Dinoroseobacter shibae DFL 12 = DSM 16493: one gene and its partner. The protein of the gene in region 1 interacts with the protein of each later gene in a pairwise test. Links are inferred from orthologs where the notes say so. Each region holds a gene or a part of one and is shown on either strand. Other genes may lie near its edges.

The links.
Region 2: the proteins of recA (region 1) and dprA interact in binary tests that used the Bacillus subtilis proteins (3 or more experiments, as listed by UniProt). The link is inferred for Dinoroseobacter shibae DFL 12 = DSM 16493 from one-to-one orthologs.

The regions. Positions count from the first base shown.
Region 1 is NC_009952.1:1,700,163-1,707,789, forward strand. The notes cover bases 3,565-6,492. They hold recA (recombinase RecA), read right to left. Parts: upstream 5,599-6,492; coding sequence 4,531-5,598; downstream 3,565-4,530. Other genes in these bases: alaS (alanine--tRNA ligase), read right to left, coding at 3,565-4,386; DSHI_RS08370 (ATP-binding protein), read right to left, coding at 5,773-6,492. Outside these bases: DSHI_RS08335 (YitT family protein), read left to right, coding at 1-150; DSHI_RS08340 (DMT family transporter), read left to right, coding at 177-506; DSHI_RS08345 (hypothetical protein), read left to right, coding at 532-1,110; DSHI_RS08350 (hypothetical protein), read left to right, coding at 1,125-1,412; DSHI_RS08355 (DUF1330 domain-containing protein), read right to left, coding at 1,425-1,718; more of alaS, read right to left, coding at 1,723-3,564; more of DSHI_RS08370, read right to left, coding at 6,493-7,627. UniProt on the Bacillus subtilis protein: Multifunctional protein involved in homologous recombination, DNA repair and competence.
Region 2 is NC_009952.1:1,159,434-1,166,928, reverse strand. Bases 1-2,796 are described here. They hold dprA (DNA-processing protein DprA), read left to right. Parts: upstream 1-726; coding sequence 727-1,866; downstream 1,867-2,796. Other genes in these bases: topA (type I DNA topoisomerase), read left to right, coding at 2,113-2,796; tldD (metalloprotease TldD), read left to right, coding at 1-455. In the rest of the region: more of topA, read left to right, coding at 2,797-4,815; DSHI_RS05805 (CoA transferase subunit A), read left to right, coding at 4,915-5,610; DSHI_RS05800 (PAS domain-containing protein), read left to right, coding at 5,628-6,644; DSHI_RS05795 (CoA transferase subunit B), read left to right, coding at 6,671-7,297; DSHI_RS05790 (lytic transglycosylase domain-containing protein), read right to left, coding at 7,388-7,495. UniProt on the Bacillus subtilis protein: Protein that helps load RecA onto ssDNA during transformation. Binds cooperatively to circular ssDNA, is able to bridge different segments of DNA. Favors the loading of RecA onto SsbA- or SsbB-coated ssDNA and formation of RecA-DNA filaments.

The DNA of each region.
Region 1 (7,627 bases):
TACGTGCAGTTGCTTTTCGATCTTGTCCTTTTTGCCGTGGCAGCCTTCCTGTTTCCGCTGTCGATCATCGCCTATTCCCTTGTCGGGGCAGCGGTGGTGAATGGGGTTATCGCCTTCAATCACAATCGGAAACGCTATATCGCGACGTGACTCACGTCCGTTTAGGGAGGCTTGTCATGCATTACGTCGCACTGTTTTGTGCCATCATCGCCGAGGTTATCGGGACAAGCGCGCTTCAAGCCAGCCAGCAATTCACGAAACCCGGCCCCTCAGCCGTGGTCGTCATCGGCTATGGTCTGAGCTTCTATTGCATGGCACTCGCACTGAAGGTGATGCCCCTCGGCATCGTCTATGCCGTGTGGTCGGGCATGGGGTTGGTGTGTATCGGCGTGATCGGCTGGATCGTCTTCGGTCAGAAGCTTGACCTGCCTGCGCTACTGGGGATCGGATTGATCCTGTCCGGTGTTCTCGTCATCCACCTGTTCTCGACCACGACAAGCCTTTGATCGGGCGCGAAACTGCAACATCCCCTTGACGCTGCCGTCCGGATACCTCGACACTGCGGCCATGTTGAGACCCGTTGCAATCTGCGCGCTCTTCGCGCTTGCCCCGCCTGCCCTGGCCGATGTCCGCCTCAGTTATTCGGACGCCGGTCGTACCTTGTTTTCGTTCGACGTGCCTGCCTTCTGGACAGTTGAAAGCGGCGGCGAACGCGCGATCACGCCCCCGGGGGAGGAGATAGCGCGTACAACCCCCCAGCTGGTGTCGATCCGGCCGACCGTCGATCCGACCGTCTGGATGGGATTTTTCTCCCCAGACGGAGTGCGCACTGTAGAGGAAGGCGTCGACTACCTGTCGGAAATCGAGAAGTTTCTGGCCAACGAACCGGAGGTGACATCGGTCGCGCCGGGACGGGTTGGCGGCCTGGCCGCTCAAATTATCAAGGGCAGCGGGCGTCGTGACGGGCAAGCCATCACCTTTACAATTGCGGTCGTTGACTTGCCCGGATCTCGTGTCGCGATCGCGGCGGGTGTCGCCGAAGCCCGCGCCGACCCGGAACTGGTTTTCGAGATCAACAGCGTATTCTCCAGCATGAGGGCAGGCCAATGACCCCGCGCACCATCATGAAAACAGGACTCGCGCTGCTGGTCGCAGGGGCTGTGTCCGGCTGCCAAACCGCGGTCGGCGTCAGCTATGGCTACGGGTATTCCGACCCGTTTTACTGGAACCACTACTATCGAGACGATGTGGACGTCGATATCGACGTGAACCGCCCCTCACGACCCGACCGGCCAGAGCGCCCACCGATCGCCAAACCCAAGCCGCCGATCGCGAAACCGCCAAGCATCCGGCCGCCCATGCACAAACCGTCGACGCGCCCTGCCCGTCCCGGAGGTGGACGCTTGCGCTAAGGCGGCCCTCATTCAGGTATCGTCGAGCGCGTCCACGATCACGAGTTCGCGCTCGGCCGCGCCACGCGCGTAGCTGAGGGCTTCTTGGTAGGCTGAAGAGGCATAGCATTTTTCAGCCTGCGCGCGGCTCTCGAAGCGCACGACAACGTGGCGTTCGCGCTCAGGCCCCTCCAATTGCGTGAAACCACCGCCCCGGGCGAGAAACTGCCCGCCGTGTTCCGCAATGGCGACCGTGGCGCGCTTGGCGTATTCGCCGTAACGGTCTGCGTCTGTGACGTGCACATGTGCGATCCAGAAAGCTGACATCTTGTTATCCTCCAATCACTGCCTTGGCGGCGGCGATCGCCGCATCCGCTTTGCTCGCGTCCTTGCCCCCGCCCTGAGCCATGTCAGGACGACCACCGCCGCCCTTGCCCCCAAGCTCCGCCACCGCGGCTTTGACGAGATCGACGGCCGACAGACGGTCGGTCAGATCCGCTGTCACACCGGCGGCAACAGCGGCCTTGCCCCCGGTATCGGCAATCAGCAGGATCGCCCCGGAACCGAGCCGCGCTTTGTGCTCGTCGATCAACGACGGAAGATCGCGCCCGGATACCCCGGACAGGGACTGCGCCAGAAAGGGCACCCCCGCCACAGCTTCGGCCTCGGGTGCAGCGGTGCCTTGCCCGCCTCCAGCCATGGCCAGTTCCCGGCGCAACTGCGCCACTTCGTTCTGCAAGGCCTTGCGTTCGTCCAGCAGGGATCGCACGCGCTCCGGAACATCCGCAGCCTGCGCCTTGAGGCTGGCTGCAACTTCCGCAAGCCTGTAATCCTGAGCACTGAGATAGGCGAAAGCGTCTTCGCCGGTCAGCGCCTCGATCCGGCGCACCCCAGAAGACGACGCCGTCTCTCCCACCGTGACGAACACACCAATATCGCCGGTCTGCTTCACATGGGTGCCGCCGCAAAGCTCGAGCGAATAGGTCTCGCCCGAAACACCTTTGCCGGAGCCGGATTGGCGGCCCATCGACACAACACGCACCTCGTCGCCATACTTCTCGCCAAAAAGGGCCTGCGCACCGAGATCACGTGCCGCGTCAGGGGTCATGATGCGGGTCTCAACGGGACTGTTCTGGCGAATGTAGGCGTTCACCTCGGCCTCGACTTTTTGCAGCTCTTCGAGCGTCAGGGCCTTGGAATGGCTGAAATCGAACCGCAAGCGGTCCGCGGCATTCAGAGATCCACGCTGCGCCACATGAGCGCCCAAGGCCTGGCGCAGCGCCTCGTGCAAAAGGTGCGTCGCGGAGTGGTTGGCCCGGATCGCCGTGCGCCGCGCGGGATCGACTCGCATCTCCAGCACGTCGCCGGCTTTCAAGGGTTGCGCTTTCGGGGTTACCTTGTGCGCGAAGAGGCCGTTCCTTTTCTGGGTGTCGTGGATCGCCCCGGAGCCATTGGACTTCAGATAGCCCCCGCTATCTCCGACCTGCCCGCCGGATTCCGCATAGAACGGTGTCTGGTTAAGCACCATCCATCCGGTCTCGCCCTCGGCCAGTTGCGCGACCTGCGCACCATCCTTGACCAGTGCCAGAACCTGTCCTTCGGCGACCTCGGTGTCATAGCCCAGGAACTCGGTTGCGCCATGAGTCTCTGCCAGATCGAACCAAATGCTCTCATCGGCAGTTTCACCGGAGCCTGCCCAAGCCGCGCGAGCTTTGGCCTTCTGATCCGCCATGGCGGCATCAAAACCCTCGGTTTCCACGGCACGTCCCTTCTCGCGCAGCGCATCCTGAGTCAGATCGAGCGGAAAACCATAGGTGTCATAAAGCTTGAACGCTGTCTCGCCCGGCAAGGCACCCCCCTCGGGAACATCGGCCACGGCCTCGTCCAGCAGCTTCAGGCCCCGGTCCAGCGTCTGCCGGAAACGGGTCTCCTCCAGCATCAGTGTCTCTTCGATCAACGCCTGCGCGCGCCCCAGCTCGGGGAAAGCCTGCCCCATCTGTCCGACAAGCGCGGGAACGAGTCGATACATGACCGGGTCCTGAGCGCCCAGCAAATGCGCATGACGCATGGCACGCCGCATGATCCGGCGCAGTACGTAACCGCGCCCTTCGTTCGATGGCATCACCCCGTCTGCGATCAGGAACGAGGTCGAGCGCAGATGATCGGCGATGACGCGGTGATGAACGTTCTTGTCGCCGTAAGGATCGACGCTGGTGGCATGCGCAGAAGCCTCGATCAAAGTCTTGAACAGGTCCGTGTCATAATTGTCATGGCTGCCCTGCAGCAATGCGCCGATCCGTTCAAGTCCCATTCCCGTGTCGATGGACGGCTTTGGTAAAGGCTCCCGCGTGCCATCCTCGAATTGCTCGAACTGCATGAAGACGAGGTTCCAGATCTCGATGAAACGGTCGCCGTCCTCTTCCGGGCTGCCCGGGGGCCCGCCCCAGATGTGGTCCCCATGGTCATAGAAAATCTCGGTACAAGGTCCGCAAGGCCCCGTCGGGCCCATCATCCAGAAATTGTCATTGGTCGGAATCCGGATGATGCGGTCATCGCTCAGGCCCGCGTGCTTCTTCCATATCTCGGCCGCCTCGTCATCGGTGTGGTAGACCGTGACGAGAAGTCGGGACTTGTCGATGCCGAACTCCTTGGTGATCAGGTCCCAGGCGAAGGGAATCGCATCTTCCTTGAAATAGTCCCCGAAGCTGAAATTCCCCAGCATTTCGAAGAAGGTATGGTGACGCGCGGTATAGCCCACATTGTCGAGATCATTGTGCTTTCCACCTGCGCGCACGCATTTTTGGCTGGTGGTGGCGCGGTTGTAATCGCGGTGCTCCAGGCCAGTGAAGACGTTCTTGAACTGCACCATCCCCGCATTAGTGAACATCAGCGTCGGGTCGTTGCGCGGCACAAGCGGTGAGCTGTCGACGATCTCGTGGCCGTGGCCACCGAAGAAGTTCAAGAACGTACTGCGGATTTCATTAAGGCTCGGCATCTTGGCATTCCCGGAGAGTTGTTCAAGCCGGTGTACCGCTGGCTTGCGGGGCTGTCCACACCAAGGCGCGCGGCGCCACACCTCATGAAAACGGCCCCGCGAAGGGGGCCGTTTTCATATCACTTCGTGCTCCGCAGATGCATATCAGTCGTCGAGGATCTCGGCCTCGCTGTCGGGCATCTGGAAATCCAGCCCGTGCGCTGCGCGGATCTTGTCCTCGAGCTCAAGCGCCGTCCTCGTGTTGTCGCGGAGATACTGCTTTGCGTTCTCCCGTCCCTGACCGATCCTCTCGTCTCCATAAGAGAACCAAGACCCCGATTTCTGCACGACGCCAGCCTTCACGCCGAGATCGATCAACTCGCCCATTTTGGAGATGCCTTCCCCGTAGATGATGTCGAACTCAACCTGTTTGAAAGGCGGGGCCACCTTGTTCTTCACGACCTTGACCTTCGTGGTGTTCCCGACGATTTCGTCGCGATCCTTGACCGATCCAATGCGGCGGATGTCGAGCCGGACAGACGAATAGAACTTCAGCGCGTTGCCGCCCGACGTGGTTTCGGGTGAGCCGAACATCACACCGATCTTCATGCGGATCTGGTTGATGAAGATCACCGTGCAGTTGGATCGCGATATCGCGCCGGTCAGTTTGCGCATGGCCTGACTCATGAGGCGCGCCTGGGCGCCGACTTGGGCATCCCCCATATCGCCTTCGAGCTCGGATTTCGGGGTAAGCGCAGCCACCGAGTCGACGACCACCATGCTGACCGCCCCGGACCTGACGAGAGTCTCCGTAATCTCGAGAGCCTGCTCGCCGGTATCGGGCTGAGAAATCAGCAACTCGTCCAGATCTACACCAAGTTTCCGGGCGTATTGTGGGTCCAGCGCGTGCTCTGCGTCCACAAACGCGCAGACACCACCCTTTTTCTGCTCTTCGGCAATGCAGTGCAGGGTCAGCGTGGTCTTGCCGGAACTTTCAGGGCCGTAGATCTCGATGATGCGGCCCTTGGGAATACCCCCGATTCCGAGCGCGATATCCAATCCGATCGACCCGGTCGAGGTCGCTTCGATCTCAGCCACGGGACTGTCGGCGCCGAGCTTCATGATGGAGCCCTTGCCGAATTGCCGCTCGATCTGCGCCAAGGCGCTGTCGAGAGCTTTCTGCTTGTCTGCGTTACGATTGTTGGTCACGTCCAAAAGACTCGCGCTGGCCATGTTTTGCCCCTTATTTCATACCGCCATCATCGCGGCAATCGCTGCGTTGTTCTTGCCCTGTTCTCTTTTTATGGGACCATAAAGAGAACAATTCAAGTGTAATCTAAGCCAGTTCAGATTGACCAAGCAGGGTTAAGAAAAGGTTTCCACATACGATCTCCGTCGGGGAACGGGTTAGCTCGCGTCTTTGACCGAAAGCACACCATCCCGCATCGCGGATTGCGTCTGCACAGTGGCGATCAGCTGTTTCAGGGAAAAAGGCTTAGGCAGGAAAACCGAATTCGGGATTGGATCCTCTTCCCCGGAAAGCAGGTCTTCAGCGTAGCCTGATACGAAAACAACAGGGATACCCGGACGCAGCGCGAGAGCCTGCCGCACCCAGCTCGGTCCATCAAGCCCGGGCATGATGACATCTGTCACAAACAAATCGACCTCGAGCGCGGGATTTTCCAACAACTCCAGGGCAGCCTCGGCATTTTCGGCCTCAAGCACGGTAAAGCCGTTCAGACGAAGCGCACGGGCAGCGAAAGCACGAACCGGGGCTTCGTCTTCAACCAGCAGAACGACGCCGTCCCCGGTCGCGGCTGGCCGCTCCGGCGGGGCGGCGGTACTTTCGGTCGGTATGACGGTCTGTCCATGGTAAGCTGGAAAAAAGATCTCGAACGCCGTGCCCTTACCGACGACGCTTTCAGCAAAAATGAAGCCACCGGACTGCTTTACGATCCCGTACGCGGTCGACAGGCCCAGCCCGGTACCCTCCCCCGTTCGTTTCGTAGTGTAGAACGGCTCGAAAATCTTCGTGATCTTGTCCTGCGGGATCCCGATGCCCTGATCCGTGACCGTAACACATGCGTAGTCGCCAGCGGGCAGCGTGACGCGCGCTCGCGTTATCGGGTTATCCAGGACAACGCTCTTGGCCTCGATGGTGATCTCCCCCCCTTCGGGCATCGCATCCCGTGCATTGACAACGAGGTTCATAAGCACCTGTTCCAACTGGCGCCGATCTGCCCGCATCGGGCTGAGATCGGGGTCAGTCATCAAGGTCAGCGATACCCGCTCACCGACAAGACGGTTCAGCAAATGGGTCAGGTCCGACAGCGTATCGCGCAGGTCGATCAACTCGGGCTGCAAGGTTTGTTTGCGCGAAAACGCCAGTAACTGGCCCACAAGACTCGCCGCCCGGTTCGCATTCTGATTAATCTGCACGAGATCTCCGTACTCGGGGTCTCCCTGATCATGCCGCAGCAGCAACAGATCGCAATGGCCTGAGATTGCGGTCAGCAGATTATTGAAATCATGCGCGACACCACCTGCAAGCTGCCCAATTGCCTGCATTTTCTGGCTCTGAACGAACTGGGCTTCCAAGGTCTTCAGCTCTGTCGCATCATGAAGAACCGCTGTCAGAACGGGGCCCTCTGCACTTTGGGAGCGCATCAGGGAGACCTGTAAAAAGCTCTCCTCTGTCCGGTCGCGAACGCGCAGTACTTCGGGCTGCAAGGGGTGGTGTGCGTGCAATGCATCTTCAAGCCATGAACGAACGGATCGCCCCAGCCCTGTGACAAGATTGGCAAAATTCATATCTGGGTCGATATGATCGATGCTCAGAAGGGATCGAGCAGATGCATTGGCCTGCAACAACTGACCGTCCACACCGAGTTTCAGAACCGCAACCGGAAGCTCTTCGAGACCCGTCTTTAGGTCATGAACACTGGAGAGGTTCTCGATGGGGATCATCGCGATCTCACGACGGCCCGCCGAAAGCGATGTCTGCTGCAGGTACACGGTTACGTGTCCATCTGGCGTGATGATCTCCGCGGTCGAGGCCGTGTCTGTTGGTGGGGTCACGAACACCGCAGTCAGATCGCGAGCCCGGATGCCGATCATGCGCCTTAGAGCATCGTTCATCGACAGGACCGTCCCGGTTTGCGAGACGGTCAGTACCGGAACCGAGCCGGAGCCGCCACCATTTCCCCCACGGGTCGCCAGCGCCTCCATCCGGAAGAGCATTTGACCGCTGGCATAGGATCGC
Region 2 (7,495 bases), 540 kb from region 1 along the record:
TCATGCAGGATCGCCAGAACGCGCGCCTGATGGGGGTGGAGGCCACGGGCAACGGTCGGCGGGAAAGCTACGCGCATATCCCCATGCCGCGGATGACCAACACCTATATGCTGGGCGGGGATGCCGCGCCGAGGGAGATCGTGGCGGACCTGAAGGACGGGATCTACGCGGTCGGGTTCGGCGGCGGACAGGTGGATATCACCAACGGCAAGTTCGTCTTCTCCTGCACCGAGGCCTACCGGGTGAAGAACGGCAAGGTGGGCGCTCCGGTAAAGGGGGCGACGCTGATCGGCGACGGGCCCACTGCGATGCAGCAGATCCGCGCCATCGGCAACGACATGGCGCTCGATCCCGGGATGGGCAATTGCGGCAAGGCGGGCCAGTGGGTGCCGGTGGGCGTGGGCCAGCCGACCCTGATGATCGGGGGGCTGACCGTGGGCGGATCGGCGGCGTGACGGGGCGCCAGACCGAAACACGAACACCGCGCGGCGAAAAAACGACTTTCGTCCGCGATTTTTTTAAAGTTTTTACCTCGCATTAAGAATTTGAGGCCAAAGGTAGTTCCAGATCAGGCGGATGCCGGGTGTTTGTTGTCTCTGTCGACCCACCCACCCTCGCACCACCTCAGACCGGAGGCGCAAACGACCCCTCTCGGTATCCGTCTGATCCAGTCTTCCCGAAAAAACAGGCGTCGGGCGGGACAGTTGCCAGAAGGACTCTTGACCCATGGCCAAGGATATCGCGCCGCTCTTTCCCGATGATGACACCCCGCAGGCGCCCCGCTCCGTGGACGAGGCGCTGGATTGGCTGCAACTGATCCGCAGCCCCCGGGTCGGTCCCGTCACGTTTCACAAGCTTCTTGCCGAATACGGCACTGCGCGCGCAGCGCTCGATGCGCTGCCCGAGGTCGGTTCGGCGGCTGGGCTGAAGGATTTGCGCCCGATCGCGCGCGACCGGGTCGAAAAGGAATACACCACCGGGCGCAAGATGGGCGCGCGGCTCGCGGCCCTGGGCGGGACGCTCTACTCGGACCGGCTGTCCAGCATCGACGACGCACCACCGCTTCTGTGGTGCCTTGGCGATGTCGAATTGCTCAAACGCTCCGCCGTGGCCCTCGTGGGGGCGCGCAATGCCTCGGCCATCGGCCAACGTCTGGCCCGCGCCTTTGCCAAGGGGCTGGGCAGCGAGGATCAGGTGATCGTATCGGGGCTGGCACGCGGGATCGATGCCGCCGCCCATGACGCCGCGATCGACACGGGCACCATCGCCGTGGTCGCGGGCGGGCTCGACGTGATCTATCCCAAGGAAAATACCGAGCTGTTCAAGCGCATCGCCAAGCAGGGACTGATCGTGTCGGAACAACCGCTCGGCATGCAGCCCCAGGCGCGGCATTTCCCGCGCCGCAACCGGCTGATTTCCGGCCTGGCGCGCGCGGTGGTAGTGGTCGAGGCGACCGTGAAATCGGGCAGCCTGCTGACCGCGCGGGATGCCGCCGACCAGGGGCGGGAGGTGATGGCCGCCCCCGGGCACCCGTTCGACGGGCGCGCGTCGGGATGCAACCAGTTGCTGCGCGATGGCGCGACCCTGGTGCGCAATGCCGAGGACATCCTGCTGGCGCTTTCGCCAGAGGCCGCAGCGCCATCGCCGGAGCCCGCCGCCGCACCTGCGCCGGAGCTTGGCCGGCCCTCCGCGGACGAGTTGCGCGGTCGCGTTCTGGCCACGCTCGGCGCCACGCCGCTGCCCGAGGATCAGGTCATTCGCGCCCTCGGTCTGCCCGCGGCGCAAGTCAATGCGGCCCTGGTGGAGTTGGAGATGTCCGGTCAGATCACCCGCGCCCCCGGGGGAATGCTGAGCCTCGGGTGCTGAGACGTTCCAGCGCAGGCCGGAACCGCTTGGTCGGCTTGCCGAAACGGCCCCTGCGCTGCGCAGCAGACCTGTTGCGCGCGCGTCGGTACGCGGCCTGCGCCGCGCGCCCATTTGCGCGGGATCGGTGGCCAACTCGGCTCGGCGCGCCCGCGCCAAGGCGCCTCGCCGGACCGGTCGGCATTGACATTCCAAACCAAGCCGCCACATCTAGCGCGCAATTGACCCGCCTTTTTTTCAGGACATCCCATGCCCGTTGTCGTCGTCGAGTCGCCCGCCAAAGCCAAGACAATCAACAAATATCTCGGCAGCGACTTCACGGTTCTTGCCTCTTACGGGCATGTACGCGACCTGCCCCCGAAGGACGGATCGGTCGATCCCGAGCACGGGTTCGAGATGTTGTGGGAGATCGCGAGCGACAGTCGCAAGCATGTCAAGGCCATCGCCGACGCACTGAAGGATGACGACACGCTGATCCTCGCCACCGACCCCGACAGGGAAGGCGAGGCGATCAGCTGGCACCTTCAGGAAGCCCTGACCAAGCGCAAGGCGATCAAGAAATCGACCGATGTCAGCCGCGTTGTGTTCAACGCCATCACCAAGTCCGCGGTGACCGAGGCGATGAAGAATCCGCGCGACGTGGACATGGAACTGGTCGAGGCGTATCTGGCCCGCCGCGCGCTCGACTATCTGGTGGGCTTCAACCTCAGCCCGGTGTTGTGGCGCAAGCTGCCCGGCGCGAAATCGGCCGGACGGGTGCAGTCGGTCTGCCTGCGGCTGATCGTCGAGCGAGAGATGGAGATCGAAGCCTTCGATCCCAGGGAATACTGGTCCGTGCGCGCGGTGCTGGAGACCCCGCGCGGCCAGACCTACGAGGCGCGGCTGACCGAGCTTGCGGGCAAGAAACTTGACAAGTTCGACCTCGCCACGGCGGAGGCGGCGGAGCTTGCGGTGCAGGCGGTTACGTCGCGCAAGCTGAGCGTGACGTCGGTCGAGGCCAAGCCCGGCACCCGCAACCCCTCGGCCCCCTTCATGACCTCGACGCTGCAGCAGGAGGCCAGCCGCAAGTTCGGCTTCGGCGCGCGTCAGACCATGTCGACGGCTCAGCGGCTCTATGAGGCGGGCTACATTACCTACATGCGGACCGACGGGATCGACATGGCGCCCGAGGCGGTGACCATGGCCCGCGATGCGATCAAGGAACGGTTCGGGGCTGCGTACCTGCCCGACAGCCCGCGGATCTACAAGAACAAGGCCAAGAACGCCCAGGAAGCCCACGAGTGTATCCGCCCAACGGAAATGAGCCGTGCGCCCGAGGACCTGAAGGTCACCGAGCCCGATCAGCGCAAGCTTTACGACCTGATCTGGAAGCGGACCCTGGCCAGCCAGATGGCCGCGGCACGGCTGGAGCGGACCACGGTCGAGATCGGCTCGCCCGATGGCCAGGTCGCGCTGCGCGCCACCGGGCAGGTCGTTGTTTTTGACGGGTTCATGAAGGTCTATACCGAAGGACAGGACGAGGAGAGCACCGCCGAGGACGAGCGCCGCCTGCCCCAGATCGGCCAGGGCGACCCCGCGCCGCTGCACAAGGGCGGGATGGAGGCGGCCTTCGCCAAGGCCGGGTCGCGCGAGGACGACGTGGTAGAGGCTGCGCCCACTGGTGGAATGCAGCAGGGCCCCGGAGGGCTTCTGTCCGAAAACGGCGCGGTGTTTGGACAGCAGCATTTCACGCAGCCCCCGCCCCGCTACACCGAGGCGACGCTGGTCAAGCGGATGGAGGAGCTCGGCATCGGGCGACCATCGACCTATGCCTCGATCGTCACGACGATCCAGGACCGCGGCTATGTCACCAAGGACAAGAACCGGCTGATCCCCGAGGACAAGGGCCGGTTGGTCACGGCGTTCCTGGTCAACTACTTCCGCAAATACGTGGGCTACGACTTCACCGCCGATCTGGAAAACCAGCTCGACGAGGTGTCCGCCGGGGACCGGAACTACAAGGATGTGCTCGACCGGTTCTGGCGCGATTTTTCCGCCGCGATCGCCGAGACCTCCGAGTTGCGCATCACCGAGGTGCTGGAGAAGATCAACGAGGTGCTGGCGCCGCATCTCTTCCCGCCGCGCGAGGATGGCAAGCCGCCGCGGCTCTGCCCGAATTGCGAGATCGGGCAGCTGTCGATGCGCACGGCGCGGTCCGGCGGAGCGTTCATCGGCTGCTCGAACTACCCCGAGTGCCGCTACACCCGGCCCTTCGGCCCGCCGGGCATGGAAGAAGCCAGCGGCATCCCGCCTGAGGGCAAGCTTCTGGGCGAGGACGGTGGCGACGAGATCCGCGTGTTCAAGGGCCGGTTCGGGCCTTACGTGCAGCGCGGGGCAGTCACCGAGGAGAACAAGAAGCCGCCGCGCCAGTCGATCCCCAAAAGCTGGGTGCCGGAGGAGTTGGAACTGGACAAGGCGGTGATGCTTTTGTCCCTGCCCCGCCAGATCGGGCTGCACCCCGACGACGGCGTGCCGGTCTGGGCCAATATCGGGCGCTACGGGCCCTACCTGAAACATGCCGACAGCACGTCGGACCGGGGCGGGACCAACGCCAATCTCGAAGATATCGAGGAGGTGTGGACCGTGGGCATGAACCGCGCGGTGCAGCTTCTGGCCGAAAAGGTCGCCTCCCGCGGGGGGCGCGGCGCGGCGGCCAAACCCCTGCGCGAGTTGGGCGAGCACCCGGAGGCAGGCGGGCCTGTCAATATCATGAAGGGCAAGTATGGCCCCTACGTGAAATGGGAGAAGATCAACGCCACCATCCCCAAGGAGACCGACCCCGAACAGGTCACCATGGAGATGGCCGTGCAACTGATCGAGGAACGCGCCGCCAAGTCCGGCAAGAAGGCCCCCGCCAAGAAAAAGGCCGCGACCAAGAAGAAAACCGCCGCAAAGAAGACCTCTGCGAAATAGCCCGGACGCCTGACGGAATTGCGGGCGCCGCGGGCCCGGCAGATTGACACCGCGGATGCGCGGCGTCAGAACAGGGCCAAGCTATTTCGAAGGTGCAGTATGCAGAAAATCTATGGCTCGGCCGCCGAGGCGCTTGAGGGGCTCTTGTTCGATGACATGCTGATCGCGGCGGGAGGGTTCGGCCTGTGTGGCATTCCCGAGCTGCTGATCGAAGCGGTCCAGAAAAGCGGCGTCAAGCGTCTGACCATCGCCAGCAACAACGCTGGGGTGGATGATTTCGGCCTCGGGCTCCTGCTGCAGACCAAGCAGGTCAAGAAGATGATGTCGTCTTATGTCGGCGAGAACGACCTGTTCATGCAGCAGTACCTGTCGGGCGAGTTGGAGATCGAGTTCAACCCCCAGGGCACCCTGGCCGAGCGGATGCGCGCGGGTGGTTGCGGGATTCCGGGCTTCTACACAAAGACCGGCGTGGGCACCGTGATTGCCGAGGGCAAGGAGCACAAGGACTTCAACGGCGAGACCTATATCCTCGAAGAAGGGATCTTCGCCGACCTGTCCATTGTGAAGGCCTGGAAGGCGGACGAGACCGGCAACCTCGTGTTCCGCAAGACCGCTCGGAATTTCAACCCGCCCGCCGCGATGTGTGGCAAGGTCTGCGTCGCCGAGGTGGAGGAGATCGTTCCGACCGGCACACTGGACCCGGATACCATCCATCTGCCCGGCATCTATGTGCACCGCCTCGTCCAGGGGGAGCACGAAAAACGGATCGAGCAGCGGACGACACGCGCCGCCTGACAAGGGGGGGAAGGCAGATGAAGCCACGCACGCTAGGAACAGTGCTGGATGATCGGGAGGCGCTGGCCGGATTCTCGCGCGCGCGGGTGGCCATGGTGCTGACCAATCCCAACATCCATGACAACCCGATTGTCTATGTGAACGACGCGTTCGAGCGGGTGACCGGTTATTCGCGCACCGCGGCGATCGGCCGGAACTGCCGGTTCCTGCAAGGCAGCATGACCGACGATGCCGATGTTGCGAAGTTGCGCCGCGCGATCGAGCGCGAAGAGGACGTGACTGTCGACATCCTGAACTACCGCGCGAGTGGCGAGCCGTTCCTTAACCGACTGATCATCGCGCCGGTCAAATCAGACGACGGCAAATGTCACTATTTCATCGGCATCCAGAAGGCGATGTCGGACCGCGATATCGACAGCTCCACACTGAGCATCGAGAAACAACTCAACGCCGTGCAGCGCCGGGTGCGCCAAGACCTGTCGATGCTGATCGACATCATCCGGGACCAGTCCAACCGGATGGGCTCGGAAGAAGGCTTCGCGGCCCTCGCCCGCCGGATCGAGTGCCTGCAGCTTCTTTATGAAGAGATGCGCCTGTCGGACCGCGACGCGCATCGGCAGGGGATCTCAATGGGTAGCTACCTGACCCGGGTGGCCAATGCGATCGCTCATTCCGACGGACGGCCGGGCGTGGCGTTCTCCATCGAGGTCGGCCGGTTCGAAGCCGATCTGGAAACCGCAACGCGGACCGGGCTGATCCTGTCGGAAGTGCTTACCAACGCATTCCAGCATGCCTTTGTCGGGCTCGATGCGGGCACCGTGCGGATGGAAGTGATCGCCCTGACCGAAGGCGGCTTCCGAGTGGTGATCTCCGACGATGGCGTGGGCATTCCCAAGGATATGCCCGTGCCGGCGACGCAGACCCTAGGCGGACGGATCGCGACCGAGTTGATCGACAGCCTCGAAGGCACCCTGAATTATGTCCGCGGCGCAGCCGGAACCGTCGTGATTATCGACGTGCCCGCGGGCAATTGAAGACGACAGAGAAGGAACTTCCCCTCATGGCATGGGACCGCAATCAGATGGCTGCGCGCGCGGCGCAGGAGTTGCAGGACGGCATGTACGTCAACCTCGGCATCGGGATCCCGACGCTGGTGTCGAACTACATCCCCGAGGGCATCACCGTGACCCTGCAATCGGAGAACGGCATGCTGGGCATGGGCCCCTTTCCCACCGAGGACGAGGTCGATGCCGACCTGATCAATGCGGGCAAGCAGACGATCACCGAACTGCCCCAGACGGCCTATTTCGACAGCGCCCAGAGCTTCGGCATGATCCGGGGCGGCAAGATCGCCATGGCGATCCTCGGCGCGATGGAAGTGGCCGAGAACGGGGATCTGGCGAACTGGATGATCCCGGGCAAGCTCATCAAGGGGATGGGTGGCGCGATGGATCTGGTGGCCGGTGTCGGCCGGGTCATCGTGGTGATGGATCACACCAACAAGCGCGGCGAGACCAAGCTTCTCAAGGAATGCACCCTGCCGCTGACCGGCAAGGGTGTCGTGGACCTGGTGATCACCAATCTCGGCGTGCTCGAGGTGGTCGAGGGCGGTCTGAAGATCGTCGAATGCGCCGAGGGCGTGACCGAGGACGAGATCCGCGCCGCGACCGAAGCCACGATCGTCTGAGCCTTCGCTGCTGCGCAAGGAACGGCACCGGTCCTGGACTTTCTCGCCTTGCGCGGCGCGGTCCCGCTTGTTTTGGCCCTTCGGGCCTGCTCAGTTCACGGCCATCGTGGTGAAGACGCAGCCATCCGATGCCAGTTGCGGCGGTGACGCGCACAAGCTGCGCGCCACGCGCCAGGCCGCCAGCACCTTGGGCACGTA